4 regions of the Shewanella sp. KCT genome follow, and region 3 is predicted to be linked to each of the others. Evidence: predicted binding sites of a transcription regulator. Region 3 holds the regulator's gene; each other region holds the start of a gene.

Region 1 (8,119 bases), on a different contig from region 3:
AGAAGATGCCGGATGCGCCATCTTTGGGTGATGAGTTAGCGGAGATTGAGGATCAGTATGCCGCCGATACCCTTGGCATGCTCAATCGTCCCGATGCGGAATACAGCTACGCCGATGATGGGTCAATTTTGATACCGGATCTGCATAAAGACGATGATATGATAAAGGCCATACGTGCATTGGTGGCCAACGAGCCTGAGTTGTCTACGCAAGTCGTCAAGGGATGGTTACAAGAAAATGAGTAAAGACAAAGAGATCGACACAGCTAACGGTGAGTTCAATACCAAAGATCTGACCGGTATCGAGAAGACAGCCATCCTGCTACTCAGCCTTAGCGAAGCCGACGCCGCGTCAATCTTAAAACACCTCGAGCCTAAGCAGGTGCAAAAGGTGGGTATGGCCATGGCGGCCATGAAAGACTTCGGCCAAAACAAGGTGATAGGCGTACACAAGCTGTTTCTGGAGGAGGTACAGAAATACTCCTCCATCGGCTTTAACAGCGAAGAGTTCGTGCGTAATGCCCTAACCGCCGCCCTGGGTGAAGATAAGGCGGGTAATCTTATCGAGCAGATCATCATGGGTGGTGGTGCAAAGGGCCTAGAGTCACTCAAGTGGATGGACGCCCGTCAGGTGGCCACCATCATTCAGAACGAACACCCGCAGATCCAGACGATTGTGCTCTCCTATCTCGAGCCGGATCAGGCCGCCGAAATTTTTGCTCAGGCACCGGAAAATACCCGTCTCGACTTGATGATGCGTATCGCCAACCTCGAAGAGGTACAACCGGCGGCGCTGCAAGAGCTTAACGACATCATGGAGAAACAGTTTGCCGGTCAGGGCGGCGCACAGGCAGCGAAGATGGGCGGCCTGAAGGCAGCGGCCAACATCATGAACTACCTGGATACTGGCGTCGAAAGCCAGCTGATGGAGACGCTGCGCGAGACCGACGAAGAGATGGCGCAGCAGATCCAAGATCTGATGTTTGTCTTCGAAAACCTGGCAGATGTCGACGACATGGGTATTCAAACCTTGCTGCGTGAAGTGCAGCAGGATGTGTTGATGAAGGCCCTCAAGGGGGCAGACGATCAACTCAAAGAGAAGATCCTCGGCAACATGTCCAAGCGTGCTGCCGAGCTGCTTAAAGACGATCTCGAGGCCATGGGGCCAATACGGATCAGCGAAGTGGAAGTGGCTCAGAAGGAGATCCTCTCTATTGCTCGTCGCTTAAGCGATGCCGGTGAGATCATTCTAGGTGGTAGCGGCGGAGAAGAGTTCCTCTAATGACCATGTCTGGTGACAAGAAGCCCCAAGAGGGGCAAGGCGTACAAAGCACACAAGCCGATTTTAGCCATTGGCAGCTGCCCGATGTAACCCCTGTGGTGAATGAGCCCAAGGAGAACATGTTCGGCCGCATCGCCCCGCAAAAGGCGGCCAAGGCGGTCGATGAGCCCGTGATGCCCCCCACCCTGGAAGAGATCGAGTCGATCCGCGCCGAGGCCGAGGCCGAAGGCTTCGCTCAGGGCCAGGAAGCCGGTATGGCTAAGGGCTTGGAAGAGGGCCGACTGAAAGGCCTGGAGCAGGGCCACGAGGAGGGCTATCGTCAAGGACAGGCTCAGGGTATGGAGGCTGGCCTCGCCGAGGCAAAACAGACGATTGCGCAATTTGAAGCCCTGATGCAGCAGCTATCAATGCCGCTCTCCCTGCTTGACACCGAAATAGAACAAGCCCTGGTGCAGCTCAGCATGACCCTGGCTAAGGCGGTGATCGGCCACGAGCTCAAGACACATCCCGAACATATTCTCGCCGCCCTGCGCCAAGGGGTCGACGCCCTACCGCTGAAAGAGCAGGGGGCGCATCTGCGTCTACATCCAGAGGATCTCGCTATCGTCGAGCGACTCTATGAAAGCGCGCAGCTCACAAAAAATCATTGGGAGTTAGAGGCAGACCCGACCTTGAGCCGCGGCGAGTGTATCGTAAGCAACAGCCGTAGCCGGGTGGATATGGGGCTGGAGCATCGCATCAAGGCGGTGTTCGATAAGCTTATCGCCAGCGAGCAGCGCCTCGAGCAGCAAAGGCTACAACAGATAGCTGCCATGGAGAAGGTCCCCGAGCATCAAGACCAAAACCAAAACCAAAACCAAAACCAAGACCAAGACGACGCTGCACAAGCGGGCCTCGAAACAGATAGTCTGGCAAGCGAGCCGCAACAAACGCAAGCAGTTGACGCATCGCAAGTCGCGCCGAGCGAACAGATTGCACCAGAAGCACCGCAAGAGACGAGCCCAGATGAAGACACGTCAAAACCGGCTTCTTGATAAGTTAAGGCAGCATACCCAGGCGGTCGCCCCTTTTATGCCGGAGGCCTCGGGCCAGCTGGTGCGCGTGGTGGGTCTCACCCTGGAGGCTACCGGTTGCAAGGCGCCCGTGGGCAGTCTGTGTAGCATAGCCACCATGGCAGGAGATCTGATCGCCGAGGTGATAGGCTTCGATGACAAGCTACTCTATTTGATGCCCATCGAGGAGCTAAGCGGCGTAATGCCAGGTGCCAAGGTAACGCCGCTGGGTGAGCAGACAGGGCTGAATGTCGGCATGGGCCTGCTTGGCCGCGTGCTCGATGGCAATGGTGCGCCGATTGACGGCTTGGGGCAGCTGCATACCGATCAGAAAGCCACTCGCCATGCCACCATGTTAAATCCCTTGGCGCGCCGCGCCATCAGTGAACCTTTGGATGTGGGGGTGCGCGCCATCAACGCCATGTTGACTGTAGGTAAGGGACAACGTATGGGCCTGTTTGCCGGTTCGGGTGTGGGTAAGAGTGTGCTGCTGGGCATGATGACCCGGGGCACAACGGCCGATGTGATCGTGGTTGGTCTGGTCGGTGAGCGTGGCCGCGAAGTGAAAGAGTTTATCGAGGAGATCTTGGGCGCCGAGGGACGTGCCCGCAGCGTGGTGGTGGCGGCGCCCGCCGATACCTCGCCGCTGATGCGTCTTCGAGCCTGTGAGACCTCGACCCGTATCGCCGAGTATTTTCGCGATCTGGGTTATAACGTATTGCTGCTGATGGATAGCCTGACCCGTTACGCCCAGGCCCAGCGTGAGATCGCCCTGGCCGTCGGTGAGCCGCCGGCCACCAAGGGCTATCCGCCCTCTGTGTTTGCCAAGCTGCCTAAACTGGTGGAGCGCGCTGGCAACGGCGGCGCTGGCCAGGGCTCAATTACCGCCTTCTATACCGTGCTGACCGAGGGGGATGACCTGCAGGATCCGATCGCGGATGCGGCGCGGGCGATCCTCGATGGTCATATCGTCTTATCGCGGGCATTAGCCGATTCGGGTCATTACCCGGCCATCGATGTCGAGGCCTCTATCAGTCGTGTGGCACCTATGGTGATCAGTGATGCTCATCTGGAGGCGACACGCCGGGTGAAGCAGATGTATTCTCTTTACCAACAGAACCGCGACCTTATCTCTATCGGTGCCTATACTCAGGGGAGTGACCCTCGTATCGATAACGCCATAAGGCTGCAGCCAGCCATGAATGCCTTCTTGCGCCAGACCATGAAGGAAGCCATCAGCTTCGATTCCAGCGCCTTGATGCTGGGGCAATTGAGCGCCCAGTGTCAGGTCTAGCCTGAATTTTATCGGAGAGCGTAACGGCCATGGCAAAGCATGATCCCTTAGAGACAGTACTCAAGTTAGCCCTCGACGCCGAGGAGGCCGCAGCGACTCAGCTAAGAGGCGTACAGCTGACGCTCAACAAGTGCCGCCAGCAGCTCGATGCCCTGCAGCAGTATCGTCTCGATTACATGAAACAGATGGAGGCGCAACAGGGGCAAGTGATTGCCGCCAGCAGCTACCATCAGTTTCATCAGTTTATCCGTCAGATAGATGAGGCGATCGAGAAGCAGGTCTTCGCCGTGTCGGAGACGGATAAGCAGCGTCAGAAGGCTCAGCAGTATTGGCAGGGTAAGCAACAAAAGCGTAAGGCGGTCGAGCTGTTACTCGCGCATAAAGCCGAAGCAAAACAAAAGTTTGAGGCCAAACAGGAACAGAAGATGATCGACGAGTTTGCTTCGCAACAATTTTTCCGCCAGTCTACCCGATAGCCTTAAGCTATATATGTGTGTAGAGGCTGGCGCCTCTTTATTGTTCTCAAAACCATTCTACCGTCTCGCCACTTTTTTCAAGTCAAATTGTAATACCAATCACCGGTAGGTAAGTGATCAGAAGTAGCGTAGGACAAACGCTCGAGAACAAGGCATGATCTTTCGATAAGTAGTTATTTTACAATCAAAAATAATAACGCCGTTATCGGGCATTTTAACAAGCTAGCATGATCAGCTATTTACTAGGATTGGTATAATTAACTTGGCATTTTTATTGCTAGATATTGAGTAGTAAGGGCCAATGAGTCCAAAGCTTAGCGAATAATTGACGCTCGGGTGGCACGTGACATTGTCGTGCCCTAGATGAGCGTTGGAGGAAGCATGCCACAGATGACCCAAATACTCCTATCTAATGTCGAGCCCGGCAAAGAGAAGGGCGGGGTGTTGCCCAGCGCATCAGATGCGAAATCGACCGCAGAGTTTAAGTCAGAAAACAAAGGTTTTTCAGAGGCTTTGGCTAAGGCGAGCGGTCAGGGTGAGGTGAACTCACAGGCAAAAACGCGCCCGCAGTCCCAGGTCGAAAACACGGCTCAACGCGATAACACTGCTAATGCCGATGCTAAGCAGGAGAAGGCGCCCACGCAGAACAAAGAGAGCGACGATGTCTCCAACGTGCTGGCGCAGATCCATCTGGCGAACAAGCTGGGGGATGAGGCGGAGATTGCCGCCGACGGCGTCATTTTGCCGCCGGGTGACGCTGATGGTGAATCATCTGCCGACAATGAGCTGTTTCCTACCTTTGTAAAAGGGGCTAAAGATAAGGTCGATACCGAAAAAGCGGCCTTAGAGGGCATAGATAAGCTGCTTAAACCCGGCGCCGGAGATGATCATATCTTACCTGTCATCAATCCAAATGGCCTGGGGAGCGAGGCGATATTGGCTCAGCTTCCCGAAAATGCTTTAAGTGAGGTGATGGCGCAAACCGGTTTGTCCAAGGATGAGCTGACGGCCTTACCGCCGCAGATGCTAGAAGGGCTTATACATGGCATAGCGGGTAAGAATAAGTCTGGAAATGGTGAGCCTGGTCAAGCCGAGGCGCTAGAGAGTGATGCTGCCAAGCTGGCGGCACTTATTAATGACGCCAAGCAATGTCTCTCGGCCATGGCGAGTCAGTCGCAGACGAACCTAGCAACATCTAAAGTTGAGCCTTCACAAGGCGCAGGCGGGGCCAGTCAGGCGGGACTAAATCAGGTTGGGTTAAATCAGATTGAGTTTAGTCAAGCAGGCCTAACCTCGGCCAATAACGCGAGCGGCGTGAATGGTGCCGTTAATGAGAAGGGCGCGAAAGTCATATTGGGTGAAGCCAAGGTTGGTGAAGCAAAGTTTAGTGAGCATAAGCTAGCAGACGGCAAGCTTGCCGCCGAGCAGGCACAAAATGGCGAGTTGAAGATGACCTCGGCCGCGGAGGGCCGCGACGGCAAAGCTGCGCAGGAGCTGCTGAAGGGGGCTAGCCTAGCGGTGACCATGTCGCCAAAGGCCGGTGAAATGCCTGATGCCGCAGCAGATACTAAGCTAAACGCCTTATCGCTGCAGGGCTTGCAAGGCGCAAGAAATGAGGCCCTCCCGCAATATCAAGTCTCTATCAAGCCTCAGGGCGAACCTGTGACACAGATGCAGGAGATGATCCATAAGTTCTCGCCCGTGATGCGTCAGCAGCTGGTGGCCATGGTGAGCCAAGGCGTACAGCAGGCCGAGATTCGTCTGGATCCGCCGGAGCTTGGCCACATGATGGTTCGAGTTCAGGTGCAGGGTGACCAGACCCAGGTGCAATTTCATGTGACCCAGACTCAGACGCGGGATCTGGTTGAGCAGGCCATTCCACGTCTGCGGGAGCTACTGGCCGAGCAGGGGATGCAGCTGACCGACAGCAACGTCTCTCAAGGCGGTAAAGAGCAGGGCGGCAATGGCGAGCAAGGCGAGGGAGTGGGCCATGGTCTGTCTGAGATGGATGAAATTTCGGCAGAAGAGAGCCTGTTAGTGTCGAATAACACAACAAGTTATCGTTCGGGTATAGATTATTACGCGTAAGCAGGTAACCTATAGGTTGGTATGATTGCCCAATCGTTTGATATGCGCTAAAAATCATGACGATGCTGAGTGTGAGCCGAGTGTGATAGGGATAAGAGATGGCGGAAGAAGAATCGTTAGAACTTGAAGAGAATGTAGAGCCTAAGAGCAAGAAGAAGCTCATTATCTTTGCGGCCATTGGTGCACTCTTGGTGGTCTTGCTGGGCGTGGGTGCCTGGTTGTTGCTGTCGGGCGATGAGCCGAGTGATGAGACCATGGCCGAAGGGGAGCAAACCGAGCAGAGCGAGCCGGCAAACAGCCGTGAAGCCTTCTATGTGGGGATGCCGAGACCCTTCCTGTTTAACCTGCCTGGGCAGAATCGCTCCCGTCTGGTGGAGATCAAGGTGCAGCTCATGGTGCGTGGCTCTGACGATGACGTCTTGATCAAGAAGCATATTCCGCTTATCGAGGATGCGCTGCTGACCACCTTTAGTAGCGCCGATGTGCAGAAGCTCAGCTCCCTTGCCGGTAAGGATGAGCTGCGCCAGTTGGCCCTGCTGAATGTGCAAAATACCCTGCAACCTGTGACCGGACGTAAAGTGGTTGAAAAGGTGCTGTTTACCGGCTTCGTGATGCAGTAATGCCGGTGATTTATAAGCTAACAAGTATGATAGGACGATATTGTGAGTGATCTATTAAGCCAAGACGAAATTGATGCGCTACTTCATGGTGTCGACGACGTCGAAGAGGAAGAGGTGAGTGACGCGCTCGATGCGCGCGCCTATGACTTTTCATCGCAAGATCGTATCGTCCGTGGTCGTATGCCGACCCTGGAGATCGTCAACGAGCGTTTTGCCCGCCACTTGAGGATCAGCATGTTTAACATGATGCGCCGCGCGGCCGAGGTGTCGATCAACGGCGTGCAGATGCTCAAGTTTGGCGAATATGTCCACACCCTGTTTGTACCGACAAGCCTGAATATGGTGCGTTTCAGTCCCTTGAAGGGGACTGCGCTGATCACCATGGAAGCCCGTCTGGTGTTTATCCTGGTGGATAACTTCTTCGGCGGCGACGGTCGTTTTCACGCCAAGATCGAAGGGCGGGAATTTACTCCCACCGAACGGCGTATCGTGCAGCTGCTTTTGAAGATCATCTTCGAAGATTATAAGGAAGCCTGGGCGCCTGTGATGGATGTCGAGTTCGATTATCTCGACTCCGAGGTGAACCCGGCGATGGCCAATATCGTCAGCCCGACCGAGGTGGTGGTGGTGAGCTCTTTCCACATCGAGGTGGACGGTGGCGGCGGTGATTTCCATATCACCATGCCATATTCGATGATCGAGCCGATTCGTGAACTGCTTGATGCCGGGGTACAGAGCGATACTCAAGATACCGATATGCGATGGTCTCAGGCCCTGAAGGATGAGATCATGGACGTCGAGGTGGGCCTGGATGCCACCATAGTCGAGAAAGAGATCTCGCTGAAGGATGTGATGGGCTTTAAGGCCGGCGACATTATTCCGGTGGAGATGCCCGAATATATCGTGCTGCGGGTCGAGGACCTGCCCACCTATCGCTGTAAGCTGGGGCGTTCGCGTGAGAATCTGGCCCTGAATATCCGGGAGAAGATCCCACGGCCCGAGACGGTAAAGACTGAGCTACAACTTGTGACTAAGAAGAGTAAGTCTCGGGATCTCAACAATATTTAATGGAATGCGTTTAAGGTAGAAATCAATGAGCACAGAAGATACAGGTGACGATTGGGCCGCAGCCATGGCCGAACAGGCGCTGGAGGAGGCTCAGGCGGTCGAACTCGACGAGCTGGCCGATAGCTCAAAGCCGCTGACCGAAGAGGAAGCGGCCAAACTCGATACCATCATGGATATTCCTGTGACCATCTCCATGGAGGTGGGCCGCAGCTTCATCAATATTCGTAACCTGCTGCAGCT
Region 2 (8,119 bases), on a different contig from region 3:
CTGCTAAGTGTCTTCTTTGCCTGCACTGGATCAATTTTTTACGCTTTATCATCAAGCCTATAGCGATAAACTGGGGGAATCGCCCCGTTATTTTCCGCTGGGGGAGGTCTCTCCCTGTGTCTTAGACTGTGATCAGGAGATAGTCGAAGTCTCGCCCGAGCGGTCGGTGCAGTGGCAGGCAGTAAGACGCGACAGCCAGGGGCTGTTCGATAACATAGAGCATGCCCTCTCCATCACACTGCATTCAAGCATACAGGCCTTCTACGGGCGCTATTTTTCGGCGCCGCTGATGTTTGACTCAGACTTTGGTGAGGGTGAGCTGTTGCAGCCTTGGAACCAACAAGATTTCGAATATCTGCAGCAAAACCTTATCGGCCACCTGATGATGAAGCAGAAGTTGAAACAGCCTGCGACCTGGTTTATCGGCGTGCTGGGGGAAGGTGACGAGATGCTGGTGGTGAATAACGAGAATGGCAGCGTCTGGATAGAGATCCCAGGCGAGCAGCCCCATAGGCAATTGGCAGATAGCCTGGAGGATTTTATCGCCTCTCTTCGCCCGCGAGTCTGCCCGCCGCAGAAACCGGTCGAAGTCGCTATGCCCGAGACAGATCACCCCGGGATTTGGCAGCGACTCAAGACCATGTGGCGGCACTTACGCTCAGGGAGATAGTCGGCGTGTTAAAAGATAATTAGCTCGCGAGAAGAGAGTGAGCGCGAACCGCCATTAGAGGTGATCCCAGGAGATGTTGGAGACGATGCGGCAGTTGTCGCACCTGAAGTGGAAAAGATCCAGCAAAGGGGTTTCCAATAGCCAGTGGCTGTTGCCGCAGCGTGGACAGGGCCTTTGCTGCTCGGCGGCCAGGCTCTCGCCGCCCACGCGGTAGAGATAGTAGTAGGTGGGGATCTTGGTGAGGTATTCGATGCGTCCACGCAGATCCCAGCCGCGGCGAAACAGATCGCTGTCACACTGGCTCAATTCATCTAAGGCGGCGAACTCCGCCTTGGTGGCCGCCGCCATCTGCAGCTCATCGCAGGCCTGCCATTCGGTTTGCCACTTGAGCACCCGCTTGTGATCGCCGTTGAAGGTCGCAGGGATATGATACAGGGGAATGGGCTGCAGGGTATCGCCGTTTCGTAGTGGCGAGCACATGTGTACATAGCTGGTGTAGAGCAGTTGCCAGCTGGGGGGCTCTGTGCTGCTGACTTCAGAGTTGATGTCCTGGCCGATATATTTTTCCCTCGGATGTAGCAGCTTGGCCTGGGTGAGTTCCTCGAGGGCATAATTGACCCAGGGGCTGTTGAAACGTTTGGCCAAGCTACTCTTTTCTGGCAGCAGCAGGCGCACCCTGAACTCCCCTTCGTTGAAGGCCACGGCAAATTCACGGCCCAGTACCTGGCCATTGGCCCGGTAGGCTTCCAGCAGACCATTAATCGCGCGTTCGGCGGCCGTGATGGTGGTGTTGTCAAAACACTCGAATCTGAGTTCCACCACGTGCATCAGTGAGCGTCCTTGTCGTTCAATTTGGCTTCGAGTTCGCTGATACGCTGAACCAAGGCCTGTTGATTGGCTGTGAGCCTGGCAACCTGCTCAGCCAGCTGGTCCAGCGTCGGCGTAGCGTCGTCGCTCTGAACGTTTGATGCTGGCGCGCTCGAGGTTACCACTATCGCCGCCTGCTCATCGGCTGACATAGATTTAAAGCGTTGTAATCCTTGAACCAGGATAGGCATGGGAAGCGAGTTGCCCAGACTTGCCTTGATCAATGCCAGGCTGGGAGGCTTACCCGCCAGACTCAATTTACGTGCGGCGACCAGCACCTGTTCGAGTGGACTCATGATTGGTGAAATTCCTTACTTTTTAGCCTGACAGACATACTCTTGAACCTTGGGTTTTATCTAAGATATTGAAAGTTATAGATATATCTGTTTGGCATAAGCTTTGCTTTACCTGAATCCAGTTATAATAGATAAACAGGACGTGAAAGTGAAAACAAAATTAATAACAGCATTGGTCTTCGGCGCTACCAGTTTAGTGCTATCTGGGTGTGTATTGAATGTGGGTGAAGGTGACAAGGGCTGGAGTACGGGCAATTCTTGGGAGCGCGTACAGGAGCAAAATCGTGTGAACCTGTCTAAGTTATCTTTGGGGATGACGCGCGATCAGGTGATGACACTTATGGGCACCGCCGATTTTAACGAGGCCTATACCAAGCAAGACAAGACGATCAACGTACTCTACTATCGTACCCAGCGTACGCGGGAAGATGGCACCACCACCAAGGATGAATGTACGCCTATCGTGATCACAGATAATCGCGTCGTGGGGTGGGGGGAGAAGGCCTACCACAACATGTAATGTGATAATCTTTCGCCAAAAGGCAAGCCAACTCGGCTTGCCTTTTTCGTTTGAGCCATTCGTAAGTCTTTTGTGTGTAAGCCTCGCCTCTAGGAACGAAGCTGGGCGTCGAGATGGTCGATCACCTCTGTCCACATGGCATCTTCTGCTAAGGCTTCGGCTAAAAAGTGCCTCTGGGCCTGGGTCCAAAAGGGGGCCTCGGCGATATGGATCTCCGCGGCGATGGAATGCTGCTTGATGAAAGCCTCAACGGCATCGGGTTCACTCGGCAGGCCGAGTTGGTCAAATAGGGTGGCTAGATCCGGTTGTGTGATGTCCATCTTATCCCTCGCTTGTTGATGATGAGGTGCTTCTATTTAGTATGCGATAAATTGATAAAGTTTCGAATCGATTAAAGTTTGCACTTTTTTACAAGCTTGTTACATTGGACCATGTTGATCTGGATCAAGGAATAACAGCAATGATGACAACAGCTACCCCACCTGTTAACGAAACCTATAAAGCTGTCTATTTAACCGCCGAAGACCTACGCGTCGCCGCCTCGATTCTCTATAACGCCTACCATGACGACCCCTTCTTTATTGCTGCCCTGCATAAGGGAGACAAGGCGCAATATGAGCAGAAGCTACGCGGTGCCATTCGCGAGGAGTTGCACACCCTGTGGCAAGAGGAGCAGGCATTGATCGGCCTATTTGAGGAGGAGCGTCTGATTGGCTTGGCCTGTATCGTGACCCAGCAGGTGCCATTGGGGGAGGCCAGATACTGGCATTGGCGCCTGAAGATGTTGCTGAGCGCCGGCTGGCAATCGACCCAGGCACTGATGAAGAAAGAATCTTCGATTCTAGAGCATCTACCCAGCACTCAATGCGGCATATTGCAGTTCATTGCAGTCACACCGATCGAGCAGCATAAGGGGTTAGGTAGACGTTTGATCCAGGCTGTGATGAGCTGGTGTGACGAGCAACCAGAGCTCGAAGGGGTGGGGGTTTATGTGACCCAAGATGATCATGCCCATCTGTTTTCCTCCATGGATTTTGCGCCCATCGAACGCCTCGTCATAGGCGGGGTGCCGGGCGAGCTGCTGTTCTATCGGAGCCCTGAGATTGAGTAAGCGCTACACCAACTTCAAAGACTTCTATCCCTTCTATCTGTCGCAACATAGGGATCCCAGATGCCGCGCCCTGCACTATGTGGGTAGCCTGTCGGTGATCGCGCTCCTGGTGGTGGCCATAGTGCTAGCCAAGTATTGGCTGCTCTGGCTGCTGCCTGTTCTGGGTTATGGCGCAGCCTGGATAGGGCATTTCGTGTTTGAGCGAAACCGGCCCGCAACCTTCGAGTACCCCTTATACAGCTTCTTTGCCGACTGGGTTATGTTGGCTCAGTGGCTAACGGGCCGTCGATGATGGCATAACCACTAGTTATCTGGATATTGAGCGCCTACACACTATGGTCTCGGTTATTAAGAGCCTAGTTACTAGAGATTTAGCCGATAATCGTTTGATAAGCTCCCACTTGATAGCTTCTCAGCTAATAATTTCTCACCTAATAATTTCTCACCTAATAATTTCTCACCTAATAATTTTTATCTAATAAATCTGGCCTAGCTATTAATTGCTTAGCTGACCATTAGCTTTCAGAGTCGGCTAGGCCTCGGCTTATTGAACCTTTGACTTGCAAGCAATGAATGACGAGCGCAGCGGTTAATAAACTTAGCTAAGAATGAGGCGACTCACAATTTGCTAGGTAGCTTGTGAGAGATCGCTTACAAACATGTGAGCCTTTCTCCTGAAATCACACCTGTTTTTTCCTGCGGATATTTGAATGTCATTAATGTTCAATAAGTTAACCCAAACTTTGTCGGTGGTTGAAATTTAATCGATTTACAATTGTTTCTGATGGCGTACATTCTGGCGCTGCGCTAAGTATACTGAACTCAAGTTAAGAAGCTTACTTAATCAATGCGGATGGTAAAGGATAGCTAAGGAATAGCTAAGGCGAAGGAAAGCCAAGCTAAGGATAGCAAGATTGTCGAGGACGCGAGAATCTTACCATCAGGAATGAGAGCAGGATGCTTTAGGACAATAGGCGGTAGGGATTAACGCAAAATGGACTTGAGTGATTGTCACTCAACGGATTGTGGGTGAAACCAAGGACTGTTTATCAAGGAATTGCTTACCAGGGAACAGGGAACAGGTAAGAGTAAGCATTAAAGGATAGTGGCAGGAAGCGTTGGAGCCCATAGGATGTGGGAGCGTGGTTGAATGAGTCGACCACCCAGGGAAGAATAAGACAGGATGTCTCAGGAATTGGAGACGGCAGGACGCTGATGTGATCAGGATGATGCAGGGAGCACGGCGATAGCAGGATAGCTAACACAAGAGTATAGAAAGGCGCACTTATAGTGCGCCTTTTCTTTTTTTGCTCAATTTTTTTAGCCTATTTTTTAGCTATCGAATCTAGAGATCTGGGAGCACTGACTGTAAGGTTTTACTGGAGTTGGCCTTAGCTCACAGAAAGTGCCCGCCGCCGTGTGAGACATCTCTTACATTGATGTGCGAGATAAAGCTGATCACATGCTATCTATATCTGTAACAGTATTTATTTGTCATTAAATTCATGTGGTTATGGGTTTTTTATAAGATGGCAATAATGTGACTCTTTAAGCAGAATTTTTTCCATCCCTGTTAATGGGCGACAGGGTCGCTAGAATTAACAGTGTTCAAGGATGAATGTGCAAGGAAAGGTCAGGATGACCTACACATTATCAGGATGATGATGGCAAGGATGGTACAAGGATGGCAACTCACGGAAGAGTCGACAACTAGGGAAGGCCAAACACTCACGGATGATGGATTTCTGTCTAGGATGGCAGATGACAAGGAGTGTAGGAAAGGAATCCCAAGGAAGAGACTGGACATGCTTAGGGATTAAGCAAACTTGGTAAATGGATGACCAAGCTCAGGGACAGTACCTTAGTATGGAAGTGCTAAAAGGTACAAGGAATAGATGGACCAAGGAAGATGCAAGGAGCATAAATTCGCAAGGATGGAGCAGGGAGCACTAAAATAGCTGGATTGCTTAGCGAAAAGATAGAAGGCGCGACTCTTAATTGAGCCGCGCTTTTTCTTTATCTGGGTTTTAGAACAATAGCTCTGTTGTAATAGCAGGTGCCTTGAGTTAGGCATGGCTGCCTGTTGAGCAATAACGTGAGTAAGCATTGGAATGCGAGGTAGCCGTCGATGCGTGCTTGATGGCTTATTTGCAGCCACCAGAGTTACAACCGCCGCGACTGCCACAACTGCCGCCGACCGAACCTTTTGCCTCTGGGGCTTGCAACCATTCGGGTTCGGGAAAGATAGGCCAATGAATCTTCTCTATCTTCTTACCATGCATCCAGATATGGGCGCGGTATTGATTGATACCGTCTGTGCTGAACTCCATCAAGAACTTGGCTTTCCAAGTCAGTCCGCTAGTGCCCCCCACGCTGGGCCTAGCCGATTCCATGGCGATAGCCAGGAGCTGCACTCGCTGTTTCTTGCATTCACTGCTGGCAAATACCCGGCTCAGCTCGGCCATCTGGCGTAATTGCCAGAAGAAGGCGGCAATGATCACCAGCGCGGCGATCATTAAAAAGTCTGTCATCATGCTTTGGTCACCCTAAAGAGTCCACCTATGGCATTGGCGAGGGCTTGGCTGCGCTCGCTGTCTCTTAATGCCATCAAGAGTTGAGTTCGTATCGCTGGAATTGCCACAATATCAGCAAAGATCTGGTTAAAGAAGCCCTGGGGTTGTTTTGCTAAGGCCTCGAGATAGATCTTGCGAGTCCGATCGTCTTTTAATGCGGTCCAATTTCGGCCCGCTATGGTGATCAAGGCGTTGTCATCCAGCGCATCTTGCTCATCCAGGTACTGTATCGCTTGCTGTGTAAGGGCTGGCGCTGAGGCTAGGGCGCGCAGATAGTAGAGTCTCTGTTCGGGACTGGCCTGATAAAACGCGCTTAACAGCCGCTCGGCTAAAGGCGCCTCGAGTGTGATGTGCTCCAGCTGTTGGCACAGGGCTATCTTGACTTCGTCCGCGCTGTGTTCAAAGGCGTTAAGCAGCTGCTCACAGTGGTCGAGCGCCGCGCTGCGCACGCAGATATCCGCTAATCCCTGTAACCCCACATCTTGCCAACGCTCAGATGAAACTTGTCCCGATAGGTATTGATAGGCAAATTCATATTGCGCCGAGGCGGGTAGGCCCAGCTGTTTACGCACCAAGGCGTTGAACAGCGCCAGTTTCTCCGCACTCGGTTTAAAGGCGAAGGGGTGGTTGGCGAGCTTGTCCTGCTGATCTTGTGAGAGCGCCTGGGTCGGGTCGCTGCCCAGGGCCTCAATCACCATGCGGATAAACTGTGTTCTCGGCGCCGGCGAGAGCAGGCCGCGTTCATCCAGAGGTAACTTGAGGAACCAGATGAAGTGTTGGTTAGACTTGTCCCAGAATACGATGGCAAATTGCGCATGACCCTGTATTGGCGAAGGATAAGGCGCTTGGAGGGCCTCAATTTGGGAGAAGGCCATCATGTCGATATGCTGTACCCGGCGGCCGAGATCATAGACCTGGAACTGGGTATTAGCAGTGGTGAGAAATTGAGTCAGGGTCGTAATTTCAGTCATTTGAATGCCGTTTTACTTACAGGGAACAGATTAAATGGCGCTTATTATAGGGAGAAGTCAGGTGAGATGGTACAATTTCGGCCGAATTAGCTCGCAGGCCTAGGCGCCACGGCGAAAGATATCATTGAGGAAAGTGTGTCTCTCTATACCGAAAAACAGCTAAGGCTTATCGAAGCCGAATTGAAACGACTGCAACTGTGGCAAGACCAGCCGCCTTCAGCGGAGGCGATGGCCGACCCGACCCCCTTTGCCTGCGAGTCCATGGCCTTTGAGCAGTGGCTACAGTTTATCTTTCTGCCCAAGATGGGCGAGATCATTGCGGTCAATGGCACGCTACCCAGTCAGATAGCTTTAGGCCCCATGGCTGAGTATGTGTGGCAGGGTCGGGGCGAGATGCGAGTATTAATCACCATTATTAATCAATTAGATGAGCATTTGAGTGGATCTAAATAACCCTGAAACCATGGAAAATCTTAACGAGCAACTAGCTGGAGACGATGACAGCCTTGCCGTAGAAGCGGCACCGACAATCGAGATTCTCTATGAAGATGACGATCTTGTCGCCATCCATAAGCCCGCTGGTCTGCTGGTGCACCGCAGTTATCTGGCGCGGCGGGAAAAATATTTCGCCATGCAGATGACGCGGGATTTGGTGGGCTGTCACGTGTTTCCCGTCCACCGTCTCGACAGGCCGACTTCGGGTGTACTGCTGTTTGCCAAGAGCAGTGAGATGGCGAATCAGTTGTGTGAACAGTTCGCCAGCAAGTCGGTGCAAAAGCATTATGTTGCCCTGGTCAGGGGGAACATGCACGAGCCCGGGCTGCTGGATTACCCTTTGAAGCAGGAGCTCGATGAGCTGGGTGACAAGAATGTCGACCCCAATAAGGCGGCGCAGGAGGCGCAGACCAGTTATCAGCCCTTACTCAATTGTGAGATCCCTTATCCTTCTGGCCGCTATGCCACCAGTCGCTATGCCTTGGTTCAGCTAACTCCCCATACGGGGCGCAAGCATCAGTTGCGTCGGCATATGGCCCATCTGCGCCATCCCATCATTGGTGATACCACCCATGGTGACGGCAAGCAGAACCGTTTCATGCGCGTGTATAGTGGT
Region 3 (8,119 bases):
CGCGCTAGGATAAGCGAAACTTATGCCAATTAGATGACAGACTGAAAACAGGGTCTTGAGTGAGTGATTACTCGGCTCAGCACCTATCTTGCACCATCAGGAGGCATGGCTTGATGCAGAAAAGTGCAATCTGGCGATGCACCCCTTGTTGTAATTGCTGAGGCTAAAACGCCACTGATAACGCTGACACAGGGCCTCGACTATCTCCAGCCCTAGGCCATGGCCCTGGGGGCGGGTGTCGCTGCTGATCATGCCGCGGCCCTGATCTTTCACCGAGATCCCCTCGTCATCGACACTGATGTCGATGTGGCCGCTGTCGCTGGCATTGATGGCGTTATTGAGCAAGTTGATCAGTAACATGCGCAGCACCGCCTCACTGGGGGCTATCTGAGGCGTGGCATCTAGGGTGAGGCTTAATTGGATCTGTTTCTGGCTCGCCAGCGGCTCGACCTCGGCAAGGATCTGTCTCAGCTCTTTCTCCTGTAGCGGCCTGAGGTCGGGGGAGCTCAACCCCTTTTCCTGTTTCACCAGGCTTAGCAGCGCGTCTATGATGTGCTGCATATTGCTGGCGGCCTTGGTGATACGGCTTCGCTGTCGTTGCATAAACTCAGGTTTGCCCTCCTGTTCCATTAGACGGCTGGCGCCCTGAATAATGGTCAGCGGGGTTCTCAGTTCATGGCTGGCGTAGCGGGAGAAGGCTTGTTCCCGGCGGATCAGCTGGGCGATCTGCTGCTGATAATGGTTGAGGCTGGCGGTGAGGGCATGAAATTCCTGGGTGGCATCCTTGGAGACGCGAAAGCTCTGGTCGCCCTCCGAATCCTCGAGCTGCTCGCTGATGGCGCGAATGGGCGCGATTAGCCTGCGGGTGAGCAGTGTGATGGCAAAGCCGAACAGGGCAAACAGCATCAGGGTGACGGCCAGGATCACCAGGCTGATATTGTTCCACTCGTTGCGGCTCAATTCTACCTGCTCGGCGTCCATCACCAGAATCAGGGGATGTGTCGCCTCGCCCTCGCCATATTGGCCGCGAAAGATGAAGATATCTTCCTTGAAGGTGTCGTGCAGTTCATCGAGAAAACCGACGGGCAGGTCGGCAATGCCCTGATATTCATCGGGTAAGCTGGCTGCATCGTTATAGGCCACGATAGTGGTGCTCAACACCAGCGGCGATTCGGCGCCCTGCTGGAACGCCGTTTGGGCGCTAGGCGCTATCTGCTCCAGGGTGCGACGGTTGAGTTCATCTTCGACCCAGTAGAGGATAACGATACTGAGCAGGTAGAGAATGGCGGCCACCAAGAGGGCGATCCCCCCGAAGTAGAAACTTAGCTTGCGAGTCAGACTCTTGGCGGTTTTTTGCACCTGTAGGGCCTCTATTGATTCACGTCTAACCGGAAGCCTATCTTAGGCACGGTGAGTATGATGGGGGTGTCGAAGGGTTTATCCACCTGATTTCTCAGCTGGTACATATGGCTGCGCAAGATGTCGCTGTTGGGCGGTTCTTCCCCCCACAGGTGCTGCACTATCTCCTCTCGCTTCACCACGTTGGGCGCGCGGGAGATCAGCAGGTGGAGGATCTGATAGCAGCTTGGAGTCAGCTGTAGCTTCTTGCCATCGCGATAGGCGGTATGCTCGGCGATGTTGAGGGTGAGCGGCCCGCACTGCTGACAGCCCTGGGCGACACGCCCGAGCTGACGCTTGATCAACGCCAGCAGGCGCACATGCAGCTCATCGAGATCGAAGGGCTTGGTCAGGTAGTCGTCGGCGCCACTATGAAAGCCTTGCAACAGATCTTGTTTGTCGTCCAGCGCCGTCAGCATCAATATGGGCACGCTGGAGCCCTGCTGACGTAGGGCTTTGGCCACGGTGTAGCCGTCCATCTTGGGCAGCATGAGATCCAGTACTATGGCGTCGAAGTGCCCTTCGGTGGCGAGGCGCAGGCCGAGCTCGCCATTGCTGGCATAATCTACCTGAGCTCCTTGGGATTCGAGATAGTCTCCCAGGACACCGGCGACATCGGCATTATCTTCTATGATGAGTATTTGAGTATTTTGCATGGCAGTTCTCTGGCCGAGTGACTCTACCTATCCTAGCGTGAAAAAGATGTCGATAACATTGAAATTCAAGCGCATCCGATTGGGCGTTGGGATGCGCTTACTGATCAATTTAGCAGGAACAGGGTCGCCAGGCCGAGGAAGGCGAATAGGCCGATCACATCAGTGACTGTAGTCAGCACCATGCCACCGGCCAGCGCGGGATCGACGTTAAACTTCTTCAGCAGCAGTGGGATACAGGCGCCGGCCAGACCGGCCACCGTCATGTTGATCAGCATGGCGCCGCCGATTAGTCCGCCCAGGGCGATGTCGCCCTTCCACAGCCAGACGGCGGCAAACACCAGCAAGGACCAGAGCAGGCCGTTGAGAAAGCCGATCGCCAGCTCCTTGCCGATCAGCCAGCGGGAGTTACTCTGGCCTATCTGTCCCAGGGCGATACCGCGGATCACCAGCGCCAGGGTCTGGTTGCCGGCGACGCCGCCCATACTGGGCACTATGGTCATCAAGATGGCGATGGTGGCAAACTGCTCCAGGGTGTTCTCGAACATGTTGCTGACCGAGGCGGCCAGCAGGGCCGCAAACAGATTGATGGTCAGCCAGAGGGAGCGCCTCAGGGTACTCTTGACCACAGGGCCGAAGGTATCTGTGTCATCGTCCATCCCCGCCATCCCCATCATGGAGTGTTCGGCGTCTTCACGGATCACGTCGACAATATCATCGATGGTGATACGCCCCAGCAGACGGTTGCTCTCCTCTTCGACCACGGGGGCCGAGACCCAGTCGTGACGCTCGAACAGCTGGGCGACTTCGCCGTCATCCATGCCCACGGGGATCCCTTCGAGATCGTCGTTCATGATCTCCCGCACCGAGGCGTTGGGGTCGCAGGTCAGCAGATCGGTAATGCGCACGCCGCCAAGCAGGCTGTCGCGCTTATCCACCACATAGAGGGTATCGGTGGCATCGGGCAGCTCGCCGCGGATCCTCAGGTAACGCAAGATCACATCTATGGTGACATCGGGGCGCACGGTGACCGTGTCCGTATTCATGATACTGCCGGCGGTGTCTTCCGGGTAGGAGAGGGCTTGCTCTACCCTGGCCCTGTCTTGCGCCGTCATCGACTGCAACACCTGATTGAAGACGCTGTCGGGCAGGCTACGCAGTATGTAGGCCAGATCGTCAGTGTCCATGCCTTCGGCCGCCTTGGCGACGCGCTCGGGACTCATCTGGGTGATCAGGGTATCTTTGAGCTCTTCGCCCAGTTCGTCGAGGATCTCTCCCGTGTGCTGCTGATCGATCAGTTGCCAGAGCACCTGACGGGTGCGCGGCGGCGAAGATTCCAGGATGAAGGCGATATCAGAGGCGGCCATGTCGTGCAGCATGCTGCGCACATGGACAAACATGCCGCTGCCTAAGGCTTGAGTGAGCTGATTAAGGCGTTGATCTGTGGTTTCACTATCTAACACTTCGATCGGCATAGCTCCTCCTTTGGCAGTTGATTGAACGGCTTGGGTGGTAGGCTTGTAAGTCTATGATAAGTATAGGACGAAATTAAGCGGGCACCGCAAAGCGAGCCGATTATACGGCCTCATCGAATTTGGCGTCAATAAGGGCGCTGATGGCATCCAGGGCTGCCTGGGCATCTTTGCCTTCGCTGGTGATGGTGATGGTTTTACCCATGCCGGTTTCGAGCATCAGGAGGCCGAGTACGCTGGCGGCGGAGGCCTGTTTATCGCCCTGGATCAGGGTGACCTCGGCGTCGAACTTGGCGGCGAGCACCGCCAGCTTGGTCGCCGCTCTGGCGTGCAGGCCCAACTTGTTGCAGATGGTCAGCTCGCGAGCCAACTTAGTCATGCTTTAGCTCTCGGTGGCGCGCCTGAACCTTATGCTTGCCCTTGTTGAACAGCTTGGCGAGCTGGTCGGTCACATAGACTGATCTGTGCTGGCCGCCGGTGCAGCCGATGGCGATGGTGAGGTAGCTGCGGTTGTTGCGCTCCAGGTGTGGTAACCAGGTTTCCAGCAGGTTTTCGATCTGCCAGATGAACTTGTTGACCAGGGGCTGCTGACTCAGAAACTGCTGCACAGGCTCATCCAGGCCGGTCAGAGGCCTTAGCTCAGGTTCCCAATGGGGATTGGGCAGGAAGCGCACGTCAAACATGAAGTCGGCTTCGGTCGGCATGCCATATTTAAAGCCGAAGGACTCGAAGTTGATCACCAGCTCCTTGTCGACCGTGCCCAGCAGGATCTCACGTACCTTGTCGCTCAACTCATAGATGTTGAGGTTAGAGGTGTCGATATAGTGATCCACGAGTTTGGCGATGGGGTCGAGCAGCTTGCCCTCGAGCTGAATTGCCTCCTTGAGGGAGACCTTAGAGCGTGACAGCGGGTGTAGTCTGCGGGTCTCGCTATAGCGCTTGAGCAGTACATTGTCGCTGGAGTTCAGGAAGAAGCTTAAGATTTCGGTATCTTTGGGGAGCTTGGCCAGCTGCTTTTCCAGCTGGATCTCTTCGCTGGGCATGTTGCGTACATCGACGCTGATGGCCACGAGATCGCTGCGTCCCTTGAGCTGCTCCAGCAGGGACTCCATCATCTGCAAGGGCAGATTGTCGACACAGTAGTAGCCTAGATCTTCTAGGACCCTGAGTGCGACGGATTTTCCCGATCCTGAGCGTCCGGATACCAAAACCAATTTCATTGGGTGATCACCTGATAGAGTTCGGATTCGTCTTGGGTCTTTCTTAGCTGCTTCATGATCGCCTTATCATTGAGCTTCTCGGCCATAGCGGCCAGGGTGCTAAGATGTTGCTCGCATTGATCTGCGGGCACCAATAACGCAAAAAGGATATCGACGGGCTGATTGTCAATGGCATCGAATGCGATTGGTTCAGCACATTTCACCAGTACGGCCACGGGTTGATCTATGTTAGTCAGCCGTCCGTGAGGAATCGCGATACCATTGCCTATACCTGTGCTGCCCATTTTCTCTCGAGCCAGAAGGCTTTCAAATATTTCTTGAGAGGAGAGGGTGGGGTACTGGACAGCGGCTAAGTCGCTGATAAGCTCCAGTACCTTTTTCTTACTGCCCGGAGTGGCGCAGGTGGTGCACTCCGGCCGCAGGATGGTACTCAGTTCCATCGTTAATGTTTAGTAAGCTTCTCTTTGTGTTTAATGACCTGACGATCGAGTTTGTCAATCAGGGAGTCTATCGCGGCATACATGTCCGCATGTTCGGATGTTGCGAACACTTCTCCGCCACGGAGATGTAACTTTGCCTCAACCTTCTGTTGCAACTTTTCGACATTTAATACAACGTGCACATTATTGATCTGATCGAAATGACGTTCAAGCTTTGTGAATTTCTCTTCGATGTAGCTTCGTAGAGATTGGGTGATCTCGATATGGTGCCCAGTCAGGTTTATTTGCATAAAGATAGTCCTCCAGTTTCCAGGTTTGTTTTATAAGCTCTTGCGCTGATTCGAGGGCGGTATAAGCATTGCCTCGCGATACTTGGCAATGGTGCGTCTAGCCACCTTAATACCCTGTTCGGCCAAGAGTTGAGCCATCTTGCTGTCGCTCAATGGCTTTTTCTGGTTTTCCGCAGCAACCAGCTTCTTGATGAAGGCACGTATTGCTGTTGAAGAGCACTCTCCGCCATCGTCGGTACCGACGTGACTGGAGAAGAAATATTTAAGCTCGAAGATCCCTCTCGGGGTATGCATATATTTTTGCGTGGTCACACGTGAGATGGTGGATTCATGCATCTCCACCGCCTCGGCGATGTCGTTCAGTACCATGGGCTTCATCGCCTCTTCGCCAAATTCGAAGAAACCTTGCTGGAAGTCGACGATACAGTTGGTCACCTTGAGCAGGGTCTCGTTGCGACTCTCCAGGCTCTTGAGGAACCATTTGGCTTCCTGCAGGTGACCGCGAATAAACTGGCCGTCCGCCTGACTCTTAGTGCTGCGGGCCATGGCGGCATACTGTTGGTTGACGTTGATCTTGGGCATGCTGTCTGGGTTGAGCTCGACTACCCAGCGTCCCTTCTTCTTGGTGACGGTCACATCTGGGATCACGTACTCGTCGCGGCTGGCGGTGATGGCGAGCCCTGGACGGGGATTCAGGGTCTGGATCAGGGCGATGGCATCCCTCAGCTCATCTTCCTTGAGCTTGGTCTTGCGCATCAGCAGGCGGAAGTCGCGTCCGGCGATGAGATCCAGGTGTTCCTTGATCAGCATGCGGGCGTTAGCGATGTGCGGCGTGTCGTCACTGTATTGGGCCAGCTGGATCGTCAGACATTCGCTGAGGTCGCGGGCCGCCACGCCAATAGGGTCGAAGTGTTGTACCCGTTTGAGCACCGCCTCGACCTCGTCGAGTTCGATCTCAGGGTCGCCCATGGCCTCGAGAATATCTTCACAGGTCTGGGTGAGGTAACCGCGCTCGTCGATAGCGTCGATGATGGCGGTAGCGATGGCCAGGTCGTTATCGGAAAAAGGGGTCAGGTTCTTCTGCCATTCCAGGTGTTCATACAGACCTTCGCTGGTCTCGCCCTGAAAAGGCATGTCGTCGTCGCGCATGGCGCCCGAGCTTGAGTTTGGCGAGGCGGTGTAGACCTCATCCCAGGTGGTATCCACCGGCAGCTCGTCAGGCATAGAGTCTTGAGTCAGGGCATCTGAGGTCTCGACCCCTGAGTTATCCTGGCTCGAATCCAGCTCTATCTTGTCGTCGTACTTGCTGTCGAAGCTGTCGCTGACGCTATCGTCTTGCAGCTCGATGCTGGCGCTCTCCTGCTCTTCATCCAACTCCAGTAGCGGGTTGGATTCTAATGCCTGCTGGATCTCCTGCTGCAACTCTAATGACGACAACTGCAACAGACGTATGGCCTGCTGTAGCTGGGGCGTCATGGTGAGATGCTGACCCATTTTGAGCTGAAGTGACGCTTTCATCGTACTGCTATTCCCTTGTTTCTAATTATAAAATGAGAAAGCTCTGGCTATATGTGCCGGACAAATATATCGGATAGTTCCTAAGGCCACAATTAACGCGTGGTTTTTCCTCTGTGGCCCCATTATAAGATTAACTATAGCTTGAATTGTTCACCTAAGTACACTGCTCGTACTTGCTGGTTGTCTAAGATTTCGGCGGGTGTGCCCTCGGCGATCAGATTACCATGGCTGACGATATAGGCTTTCTCACAGACATCTAATGTTTCGCGCACGTTATGGTCGGTGATCAACACCCCCAGGCCGCGATTCTTGAGCTGCTCAATGATCTTCTTGATGTCGATTACCGAGATGGGATCGACCCCGGCGAACGGCTCGTCGAGAAGAATAAACTTAGGGTTGGCGGCCAGCGCTCTGGCGATCTCCACCCGGCGACGTTCACCGCCCGAGAGCGCCATGCCGTGGCTGTCACGGATATGGGTAATATGAAACTCTTCCAGCAGGTGTTCCAGCTCCTCTTCGCGGCCATCGTTATTAAGATCGCTGCGGGTCTGGAGCACGGCCATGATGTTGTCCCGCACCGAGAGCTTACGGAAGATACTGGCTTCCTGAGGCAGGTAGCCTATGCCTTTGCGGGCGCGTAGGTGCATGGGGTCTAGCGTCAGGTCGTCATCGTCGATAAAGATGCGGCCCTTGTCGCTCTGTACCAGGCCGACGACCATGTAAAAGGTAGTGGTCTTGCCGGCGCCGTTTGGCCCCAACAGGCCGACGATCTGCCCGGTCTTTACCGTGAGGCTCACGTCTTGGACAACGGCACGACTCTTATAGCTCTTGGCGAGGTTCTCCGCCTTCAAGATCAGGTCTGTCATTGTTTTTCCTGTTCTGGTTTCTTCTCGGGCTTCTGCTCTGGCTGGATCTGTTCCTGATAGTTCTCAGGCTGAATGATGGTGATCACTCTGTCTTTGCCTGTGCTCTCGGCGATCAGCTGTTGCTGCTCTATGTTGTAGCGGATCTGCGAACCCGTGACTTGGCTGCCTTCCTGTTCCAGGGTGGCGTCGCCGATCAGTGTCAGGGTGCGGCTGGAAAGCTCGTAGCGGATCTCCTTGGCGCTGGCCGAGGCGGGGCGGCCAT
Region 4 (8,119 bases), on a different contig from region 3:
CGCTTGAGAAGATCTCCCTCAAGGACAGACGCAAACATCAGACAATCGATAAGGTCAGCGCCTCGTTTGGGGTGAGCGAATGGCAGGCGAAAGACACCTTCGAGTCGCTCATCGAGCGCACAGATAGCTTCCTCTATGACGCCAAACGCCTGGGGCGAAATCGGGTGATGCCGCTCTGATCCCGATTCGATGAGCACTGATCGCTAATCTGAGAGTGCCAATCCCTAATCTGAGAGCGCTAAAGGCTAATCTGTGAACGTTAGTCACTAGGATTGCAGTCGCCCCGATTGCTGACGTAACTGAGCTGACTGATATCGCTGGGGCGACTGAGGTAAATTAGATAACTCAGTTTCCTCAGAGATAATCGGCGCTTCCGGCGATGCGGGCAGACGCGTTGCCAGCGCCTGCTCTCCCGCCTTATCCCCTGTCTTCTCTCCCGCCTTTTCTCCCGCACCCTCACTACGCATGGGCTCGGCGATCACCACGAAGCGCTGACGACTCTGGCCGCCCAGGCTGTCGAAGGGATAACAGGTGACTAAGGTCAGACGCAGCGCATCTTCTTGGGCAAGCAGCGCGGTGTCTTGCTCATCCACCACCTTAGTCCCCAGCACCCGATAACTTATGGTCTCTGCCGAGGCATCCTGCAGGGCGATCACCTGACCCGGATAGATCCCCTCGAGTCTGGCGAAATGAGTGTCCCTGTGACCGGCGATAACCGTGTTGCCCCAATGATTGATCTGATTATCCGCCAGGATGGCGGCGGGTCCGAAGGCCAGATTGCGCCCGGAGGCACCCGCCAGCACATACAGCGGCGCGCCGCGACGCCGCCCCTGCTCGTCCTCAAAGTGCAGCTTGGCGATCGGGTAGGTATCGGCCCAGCTCCAGGGCTTATGGGCCTTGCGATCCGCTAAGGTTCTGTCCCATGCCCGCTCAATCAGGAACTGGGCAAAATGTGCCTTGGCTTGCATATAGCCTCCTTTAAAGATCAGTGTCATCGCCGCCATCAAGGCGGTCAGAAGCAAAACATGCCTGAGTCCCAGGCGTCTACGACGATTCATCATCAGGCCTCCAAGCGTCTGCGCCAAAGCCCGCGCAGACAGGGCAGATAACTCACCCAATAGGCGCCGATCAGCAGTAGCATCATGGCGCCCAGTGCCAAGTAGAGACGACTCTCGGTGGCGGTCTGCGGCCACTGATTTTGCATCGGCATAGGGGCTGGTTTAAACAGCTCCATGGCATCCATCGCCTCGGGGCGTGATGGCGTCCTATCCACAGCCACCAGGCTGGTGTAAGGGCTAACCAGGTGATAATCCATCGCCAATCGGGTCACGCTCTCTTTTATCGCCCCTTGATTCTTGGCGTTTTTACTCAGCTGCAGGCTGGCTATCTGGTTACGCGCCCAGATAAGATCTATCCCTCTGGGCTTATCGCCCCCCGTCAAGGCAAGGCGGTGCTGCCAGTTCTTGCCATCGAGATCGCCCGAGATGATCAGGGCATCGCTGCGCGCCCGCTGCGCGGGCGTGAGTCGCAGTGCCACCATGATGGGCTCATGGGCATAGAGATCGCCTATCTGCACCGGCCAATAATCGGGAATCGAACCATCGTCCAGCGTCAGAGTCACATCGCTGATCTGCGGCGATTCAATCTTCTCCAGCAGCTCACCTATCTTGGCATCCACCTCGCTTATCTTACCCACATAGGTGTAAGTGCCCCGCCCCGCCCTGGCCGCGCGCTCCATAAAGTAGCCATTGGGCGCCGCGCCTATGCCCACGGTAAACAGCCGCTGGCGGCCGATATTGGCGGCGATCAGCGCAAACAGTGAGGCCTCATTGCCCACGGCGCCGTCTGTGATAAATACCACCTGCTTCAAACGCTCTGCCGATGAGATGGGCGACACGCGGGATTCTGGCTGACTCAAGGCCCGCAGCAGCGCCGGGGCCATCTCGGTGCCGCCATCGGCCTCCAGACTCTGCACGAACAGATTGGCCTTGCCCAGGTTGGCGGCCGTGGCTGACAAGGCTACCGGCGACAGGCTGCGCACGCTGCTATCGAAGGCGATCACATTGAAGGTATCCTGACTGCCAAGACCGGCTAAGGCATTTAAGATGGCCGACTTGGCCTGGGCGATCGAATCTCCCGTCATTGAGCCCGAGGTGTCGATCACCAGGGTCAGCTCTCTTGGCAGGCGCACCCTCGCCTTATCCTGGGGCGGCATCAGCATTACCAGGGCGTAACTGTCCTTCGCCTCTTTATCACTCGCTTGCGCCTCTGCCGCTTGATTCGCTTTCGCTTCGCTCACCGCCTCATCATTGCCTGCCGGTGAAGGTGCATGGGATTCCTGGTTCTTGAATTCGTGATTCTTGAGTTCGTGAGTCTTGCCTAGCTGAGCAAACATCACGGCGCTTGGCTGCTCGGCAAGCAGCGGGCGCCACTTAAGCAGAAAGTCGCGATCGGGTCGCAGGTTGGCTGTGAGATTGAGCCCTATCTTAGTACCGCCAAGCTGGGTTTGGCGCATCTGATGATAGGGGGTCTCCAGTCGGCTGATGGCCATGCCAGCATCCAGTACCACATCCAGATAGAGCTTCTGCTCATCGCTCTGTGCCCCCTCATTAAGGGCGTTAAGTCCTTGTGCATCGTCAACTGATGCTTGTTCTAAGTCTAGAGCCTGCCCCTTGGGAAAGTATCTCGGGGTGATGGCCGTTGGAAAACGCAGGCTGAACTCGCCATCTTGATAACGCACCTGCTGCTGATAGGCAATCTCCACCACCAGTGCCTCGCCCGGGCCCAGATTCGCCACCTCTGAGGTGAAAATATTGGGTCTTTGCTGACTCACCAGGCTGGCCTTCTTGCCGCTGGCCTTTGCCTGTTCGAAGGTTTGCCTCGCTACAGCCTTGGGCTGGATCTCACCGATTATCACCCGCTGGCCGATATGCAGCTTGAGGCTGTCGACCGCCGCATCGTGAGGCAGCGGAAATTGATAGCGGCCATTGAGCCAATGCTCGCTGTCGTTCACAAACACCTGCTTTACCGACACCCGATTGATCCAACCAGAGATATTCATCTGCACCTGGGTATCCACGGCAAGGGCCGTGGCGGGCACCTCGCTCGTTAGCTGAACGCCATCTAAGCGATACTCGATCAGCCCCTGGCCTAAAATGGGCTCATCGGCGGCGGGCAGATCGAAATGGTGCAGCTGCTCACCATATTTCGCAGCCGTCACATTGACACCGGCCGGTTGCCCCATAAGCGCGAAGGCGGGAGCAGTCGAACCAATCGCGCTAACGCTGAACACCAAGGCGGCGAGCACCAGACGCTGGCGAGAAAAAAGCGCCCCCCTCGGGGGGCAAAGGTCAGTCTGGTTCATCCTGAGACGCGGGCGTGGCAACATCTTACTTCTCCTTTTACGCGTTGCTTCATGGTGCGGGATCTAGTTAGATGCCAGGGCGGTATCGCCAGGCAGCAACTTGATGGTGACGCGGCGATCGAAGAAGTCATTTTCGAAGCTCTGTTCATCCTTCACCGGCGCGCTGGCACCATAGGCCTTGGCATCCAGACGGGCCTCATCTACGCCTCTGGATACCAGGTAGCTTCTCACCTCGGCTACGCGCTGCTCGGACAGGGCCTGGTTGTAGCTACTGTCGCCGCGGCGATCGGCGTAGCCGGTGAGATCTAATTTCAGTTGCGGCGAGATCGCCATGGCATCGGCCACCTCGTTGAGCAGGCTCTGAAAGTGTGGCTCGACGGTAGATGATCCCGTCTTAAACTGGACGTTGAGCCCCAAGGCCAGCTCTTCCAAACGGGTCCCTTGATGCTGTCTAAGCTGTGCCAGTTCCACCTTGGCCTCTTGATACTCCTGCTGCACCGTCAGCAGCGCTTCATTTTGCTGCTTGAGCGCCATCATACGGCTCTCCTGTTCGGCTAACGTGGCCTGCTGCTGTTTGATCTCGCTGTCGTTGGCTACCGTCTGGCCTATCATGCCGCCGGTGAAGGCGCCGATAATCGCCCCCACAGGGCCGGCAACCACGGCGCCCAGCACTATGCCAGAGCCCACACCGATAAGCGCCTCTTCATCGGCCGAGCTGTTACTTGTACTTTGAGTCGCTTGAGTTGCGGGGGCAGCGAAAGCCATTGAGCTGCCAAATAACGAAACACTGATTAATGCGGCAATGATCTGCTTCTTCATGGGAAAATCCTCAAGTTGACATGGATTGGTGAATAAGAACCCTGTGGTTCCTGTCGATGAGGTCATTAAACCTGAGTGAAATGGCAAGTCCGGGGTGCAAAAATGACGATGCGCAGACCAAATGTGGCAAGAAAATGGCTTTTACCCCGAGCCACTTTTCTCCCGAATATTTTGCTGTATAGTCACACTCCAGAAACCCTAAGCTGTAATGGATGGATCATGAAGCGTATTGCAATAGTTGAAGATGAGGCGGCTATCCGCGAAAACTACAAAGAGGTGCTGCAGCAGCAAGGCTACTTTGTGCAGGCGTACGCCAACCGCCCCAGCGCCATGGAGGCCTTCAACACGCGTCTGCCTGACTTAGCAATCATCGACATCGGCCTGGAAGATGAGATAGATGGCGGCTTTACCCTGTGCCAGTCACTCAGAGCCATGTCGAACACCCTGCCTATCATCTTTCTGACCGCCAGAGACAGTGACTTCGACACCGTCTGCGGCCTGAGGCTGGGCGCCGACGACTATCTGAGCAAGGATGTCAGCTTCCCCCATCTGATCGCCCGCCTCGCGGCGCTATTTCGACGCTCGGACATCCAAAATGGTGCCAACCCACAAGATGGCATGATAGAACACGGCAACCTGACCATAGATGTCAACCGCATCCAGGTGTACTGGAAGCAGCAGCCTATCGAGCTGACGGTCACCGAGTTTTGGATGGTGCACGCCCTGGCCAAACGCCCAGGCCATGTACGTAGTCGCCAGGCGCTGATGCAGGACGCCAAGATCTATGTGGATGACAGCACCATCACCTCCCACGTGAAGCGGATCCGTAAGAAATTTATCAGCCAAGACCCAGAATTCGATTGCATAGATACCGTCTACGGCATGGGCTACCGCTGGGATACCCAAGACTAAGCATGTTTAATCTGCCCATCGGCCTGCGCACTAAGGTCGCCGTACTCTCGCTGTTCCTGCTCTGCCTGCCCTGGCTTGGCTATCAATATGTGTGGGAGATGGAGAAATACCTGCGCCACGGCCAGGAAAAGACCCTGGAAGGCACCACCCAGGCCCTGGCCACCGCCCTGCATGAACGTCCCAAGCTGTTCGACAAGCAGGCGAGCTTCTTGTCACAGGTGAAGAAGGGGCGGGATCTCTACGCCTATCCCCTAACCGGCCCTATCCATCTGGATGGCAAGCTGGGCGAATGGGCCTCTAACCGCCACCGCGCGGTGACCTATGGCGCCGATCACCAGCTATTCAAGGCCGATGACGGCAAGCCACTCAATATCAGTTTCACCCATATGGTGGGCAAGTATGCCGGCTACCTCTATGGCTATTTCGAGGTGACAGATCCTAAGGTGATCTACCGCGGCACCAACAGCCTGCGCATCGACAACAATGATCACTTGGCCATCGCCACCCTGGCGCCCGACGGCCAGTTCCGCCGTTATATCGTCGCCACCATACGCGACGGCTGGATCAGCGCCTTCGAGCTGCCAGCCGATCCCCGCAAGTCCCAGCCAGTCACCCCAGAGGTGCGCATCCAGGGCAAATGGCTGAAGACAGATAAAGGCTACAATATCGAGCTGAGGATGCCGCTTGAGATGGTGGGCAGCAAGCTGGGCTTTGCCATCGTCGATGTTAACGACAGAAAAGTGCGTAACGTCGAGGCGATCGTCGGCACCTCGGCCACAGATGATGTCACCAAGCTGGGGACGGTTCTGGTGCCTTCGCCGGAGATCGAAAGCATCATCAAGGGGATGAGCCACAACAGCTCGCGGATCTGGGTGGTGGATCGTCACGGCCGGGTACTGGCGAAATCCGGCGACATCTACAGCAGCACCAATGTATGGGCGCAGACGGCAACCGAGCAGACACCGGATACCTTCTGGGGCCGCTTCAAGCAGCAGTTCCTGCACCCGCTCTACTATCGCATTTTGACTACGCCGCCTAAGCATTTCGTCGACTCGCTCAAAGACTCTACCGTGCTGGAGGGTAGCCATATCCGTAAGGCCCTGGCCGGTCAGTTTGGCTCCACCTGGCGCCTCAGCCCAGATGGCAAGGCGGTGATCCTCGCCGCCGCCAGCCCTATCTGGATCGACGATACCGTGATGGGCGTAGTGATCGCCGAGGAGACCACCCACGGCATTCGCACCCTACGCAACAAGGCGCTGGAGAAGCTGTTTAACGTGATCCTGACCGTGATGAGCATGGGCACCCTGGCGCTCTTCTTCTTCGCCTCCAGCATCTCCAGTCGCATTCGTAAGCTAAGGGACGATGCCGAGCAAGCGATCGACAGCCAGGGCCGGATCAGAAAGGCGATTGTCGGCTCTAAGGTGCGCGACGAGATAGGCGATCTCAGCCGCAGTTTCGCCAGCATAGTCGGCCGACTAAGCCAATATACCCACTATCTGGAGAACATGTCGTCGCGCCTCGGTCATGAGCTGCGCACGCCGGTCGCCGTGGTACGCTCGTCACTCGAGCACCTCAACAGCCAGGATCTGCCGCCGCAACACCAGAAGTATGTAGATCGCGCCCACGAAGGGGTGAGCCGCCTCAACATGATCCTCAACAACATGAGCGAGGCCACCCGTCTCGAAGAGGCGCTGACCGACGCCGAGGTGGACAACTTCCCCCTCTCCAAGGTGATCTCAGGTTGTATGCAGGGCTATCAGATGACCTATGCCAATCAGGTATTTGAGCTGGAGATAGACAAAGACCCCATGACCATGCGCGGGGTGCCTGAGTATATCGCCCAGCTGATGGACAAGCTGATCGCCAACGCCATCGAGTTCAGCCAGAGTGATACGCCGATTAAGGTGTCGCTCAAGGCCAAGGGCCGACAGGCACTGCTGAGCGTGAGTAACCTGGGGCCTTCGCTGCCCGCCAACATGGGCGAGCAGATCTTCGAGTCCATGGTGTCTGTGCGCGCCCAGAAGGCACAGGACAAGCCTCACTTGGGGCTGGGGCTCTATATCGCCCGCTTGGTCACCGATTTTCACAAGGGCAGCATACGCGCCGAAAACCTGATGCAGGATGGTCAGGCCACCGGCGTGGTTATCCATATCCGTCTGCCGCTGGAGGCGCAGTAACCTCCACACTAAAAGGGAAAACACTCCAATAAATCTCACTTTCATTTAGCCGTATAGATGTTAAGATGGCTGCATTGAGTTGCCAACACGAGAGTATGGGATGAAAAGAGAGACCAAGATAGTCAGCGTCGGCCGCGACAAGAAGTGGAGCAAGGGAGTGATCAACCCGCCGGTGTTTCGCGCCTCCACCGTGGTGTTCGACACCATAGAGGATATGCGTCATGCCACCAAGAACCGCGCCAACGGCGAGATGTTTTATGGTCGCCGAGGCACCCCAACCCACTTTGCCTTCCAGGCGGCCATCGCCGAGCTCGAAGGCGGCGTAGGCACCGCCCTCTACCCTTCAGGTTCGGCGGCCATCTCAGGCGCCCTGCTCTCCTTCCTCAAGGCGGGTGATCATCTGCTGATGGTCGATACCGCCTATGAACCGACCCGGGATCTGTGCGACAAGCTACTCAAGGGCTTCGGCATAGAGACCACTTACTATGATCCCCTCATAGGTGATGGCATAGAGGCGCTTATCCGCCCCAATACCAAGGTACTGTTTCTCGAATCTCCGGGCTCCATCACGCTAGAAGTGCAGGACGTGCCGACTCTGAGCGCCATCGCCCATCGCCACAACCTGGTGGTCATGCTGGATAACACCTGGGCCTCACCCATCAACTGCCGCCCCTTCGAGCTGGGGGTGGATATTTCAATCCAGGCGGCGACCAAATATATCGTCGGTCACTCGGATGTGATGCTGGGAACCGCCACCGCAAACCAGGCTCATTGGGACCAGCTCAGAGAAAACAGCTACCTCATGGGCCAGTGCACCTCGGCGGATGATATCTATCTCGCCAGTCGC

The links. The regulator sigma-54, encoded in region 3, starts transcription at its own class of promoters, with help from an activator protein. The targets are predictions, from matches to a motif close to GTTGGCACGNNNNTNGNNT.
Region 1: AYI87_RS18885 (flagellar hook-length control protein FliK) is a predicted target of sigma-54. The motif match lies at 4,365-4,383, and genes of this name have one in related genera.
Region 2: AYI87_RS05400 (DUF3192 domain-containing protein) is a predicted target of sigma-54. The motif match lies at 1,924-1,942, and genes of this name have one in related genera.
Region 4: pdsR (proteobacterial dedicated sortase system response regulator) is a predicted target of sigma-54. The motif match lies at 4,306-4,324, and genes of this name have one in related genera.

The regions. Positions count from the first base shown of each region.
Region 1 is NZ_LVDJ01000017.1:54,149-62,267, forward strand. Features, by position in the region: gene fliF (flagellar basal-body MS-ring/collar protein FliF) at 1-245, shown strand, start outside; gene fliG (flagellar motor switch protein FliG) at 238-1,281, shown strand; gene fliH (flagellar assembly protein FliH) at 1,281-2,315, shown strand; gene fliI (flagellar protein export ATPase FliI) at 2,287-3,627, shown strand; gene fliJ (flagellar export protein FliJ) at 3,657-4,103, shown strand; gene AYI87_RS18885 (flagellar hook-length control protein FliK) at 4,494-6,191, shown strand; gene fliL (flagellar basal body-associated protein FliL) at 6,290-6,811, shown strand; gene fliM (flagellar motor switch protein FliM) at 6,854-7,879, shown strand; gene fliN (flagellar motor switch protein FliN) at 7,905-8,119, shown strand, end outside.
Region 2 is NZ_LVDJ01000003.1:98,345-106,463, forward strand. Features, by position in the region: gene syd (SecY-interacting protein) at 8-670, shown strand; gene AYI87_RS05390 (Zn-ribbon-containing protein) at 725-1,498, opposite strand; gene AYI87_RS05395 (hypothetical protein) at 1,498-1,833, opposite strand; gene AYI87_RS05400 (DUF3192 domain-containing protein) at 1,982-2,353, shown strand; gene AYI87_RS05405 (DUF2789 domain-containing protein) at 2,443-2,673, opposite strand; gene AYI87_RS05410 (GNAT family N-acetyltransferase) at 2,814-3,464, shown strand; gene AYI87_RS05415 (DUF962 domain-containing protein) at 3,457-3,756, shown strand; gene AYI87_RS05420 (DUF3301 domain-containing protein) at 5,609-5,998, opposite strand; gene AYI87_RS05425 (DUF3549 family protein) at 5,995-7,008, opposite strand; gene AYI87_RS05430 (YqcC family protein) at 7,144-7,461, shown strand; gene truC (tRNA pseudouridine(65) synthase TruC) at 7,472-8,119, shown strand, end outside.
Region 3 is NZ_LVDJ01000008.1:156,438-164,556, forward strand. Features, by position in the region: gene AYI87_RS13070 (sensor histidine kinase) at 97-1,359, opposite strand; gene AYI87_RS13075 (response regulator transcription factor) at 1,371-2,054, opposite strand; gene mgtE (magnesium transporter) at 2,159-3,526, opposite strand; gene AYI87_RS13085 (HPr family phosphocarrier protein) at 3,627-3,902, opposite strand; gene rapZ (RNase adapter RapZ) at 3,895-4,743, opposite strand; gene ptsN (PTS IIA-like nitrogen regulatory protein PtsN) at 4,740-5,183, opposite strand; gene hpf (ribosome hibernation promoting factor) at 5,186-5,473, opposite strand; gene AYI87_RS13105 (RNA polymerase factor sigma-54) at 5,504-6,991, opposite strand; gene lptB (LPS export ABC transporter ATP-binding protein) at 7,126-7,857, opposite strand; gene lptA (lipopolysaccharide transport periplasmic protein LptA) at 7,854-8,119, opposite strand, start outside.
Region 4 is NZ_LVDJ01000001.1:357,948-366,066, reverse strand. Features, by position in the region: gene AYI87_RS01670 (GGDEF domain-containing protein) at 1-179, shown strand, start outside; gene AYI87_RS01665 (class GN sortase) at 267-1,061, opposite strand; gene AYI87_RS01660 (marine proteobacterial sortase target protein) at 1,061-3,388, opposite strand; gene pdsO (sortase-associated OmpA-like protein PdsO) at 3,428-4,183, opposite strand; gene pdsR (proteobacterial dedicated sortase system response regulator) at 4,403-5,095, shown strand; gene pdsS (proteobacterial dedicated sortase system histidine kinase) at 5,098-7,272, shown strand; gene AYI87_RS01640 (cystathionine beta-lyase) at 7,373-8,119, shown strand, end outside.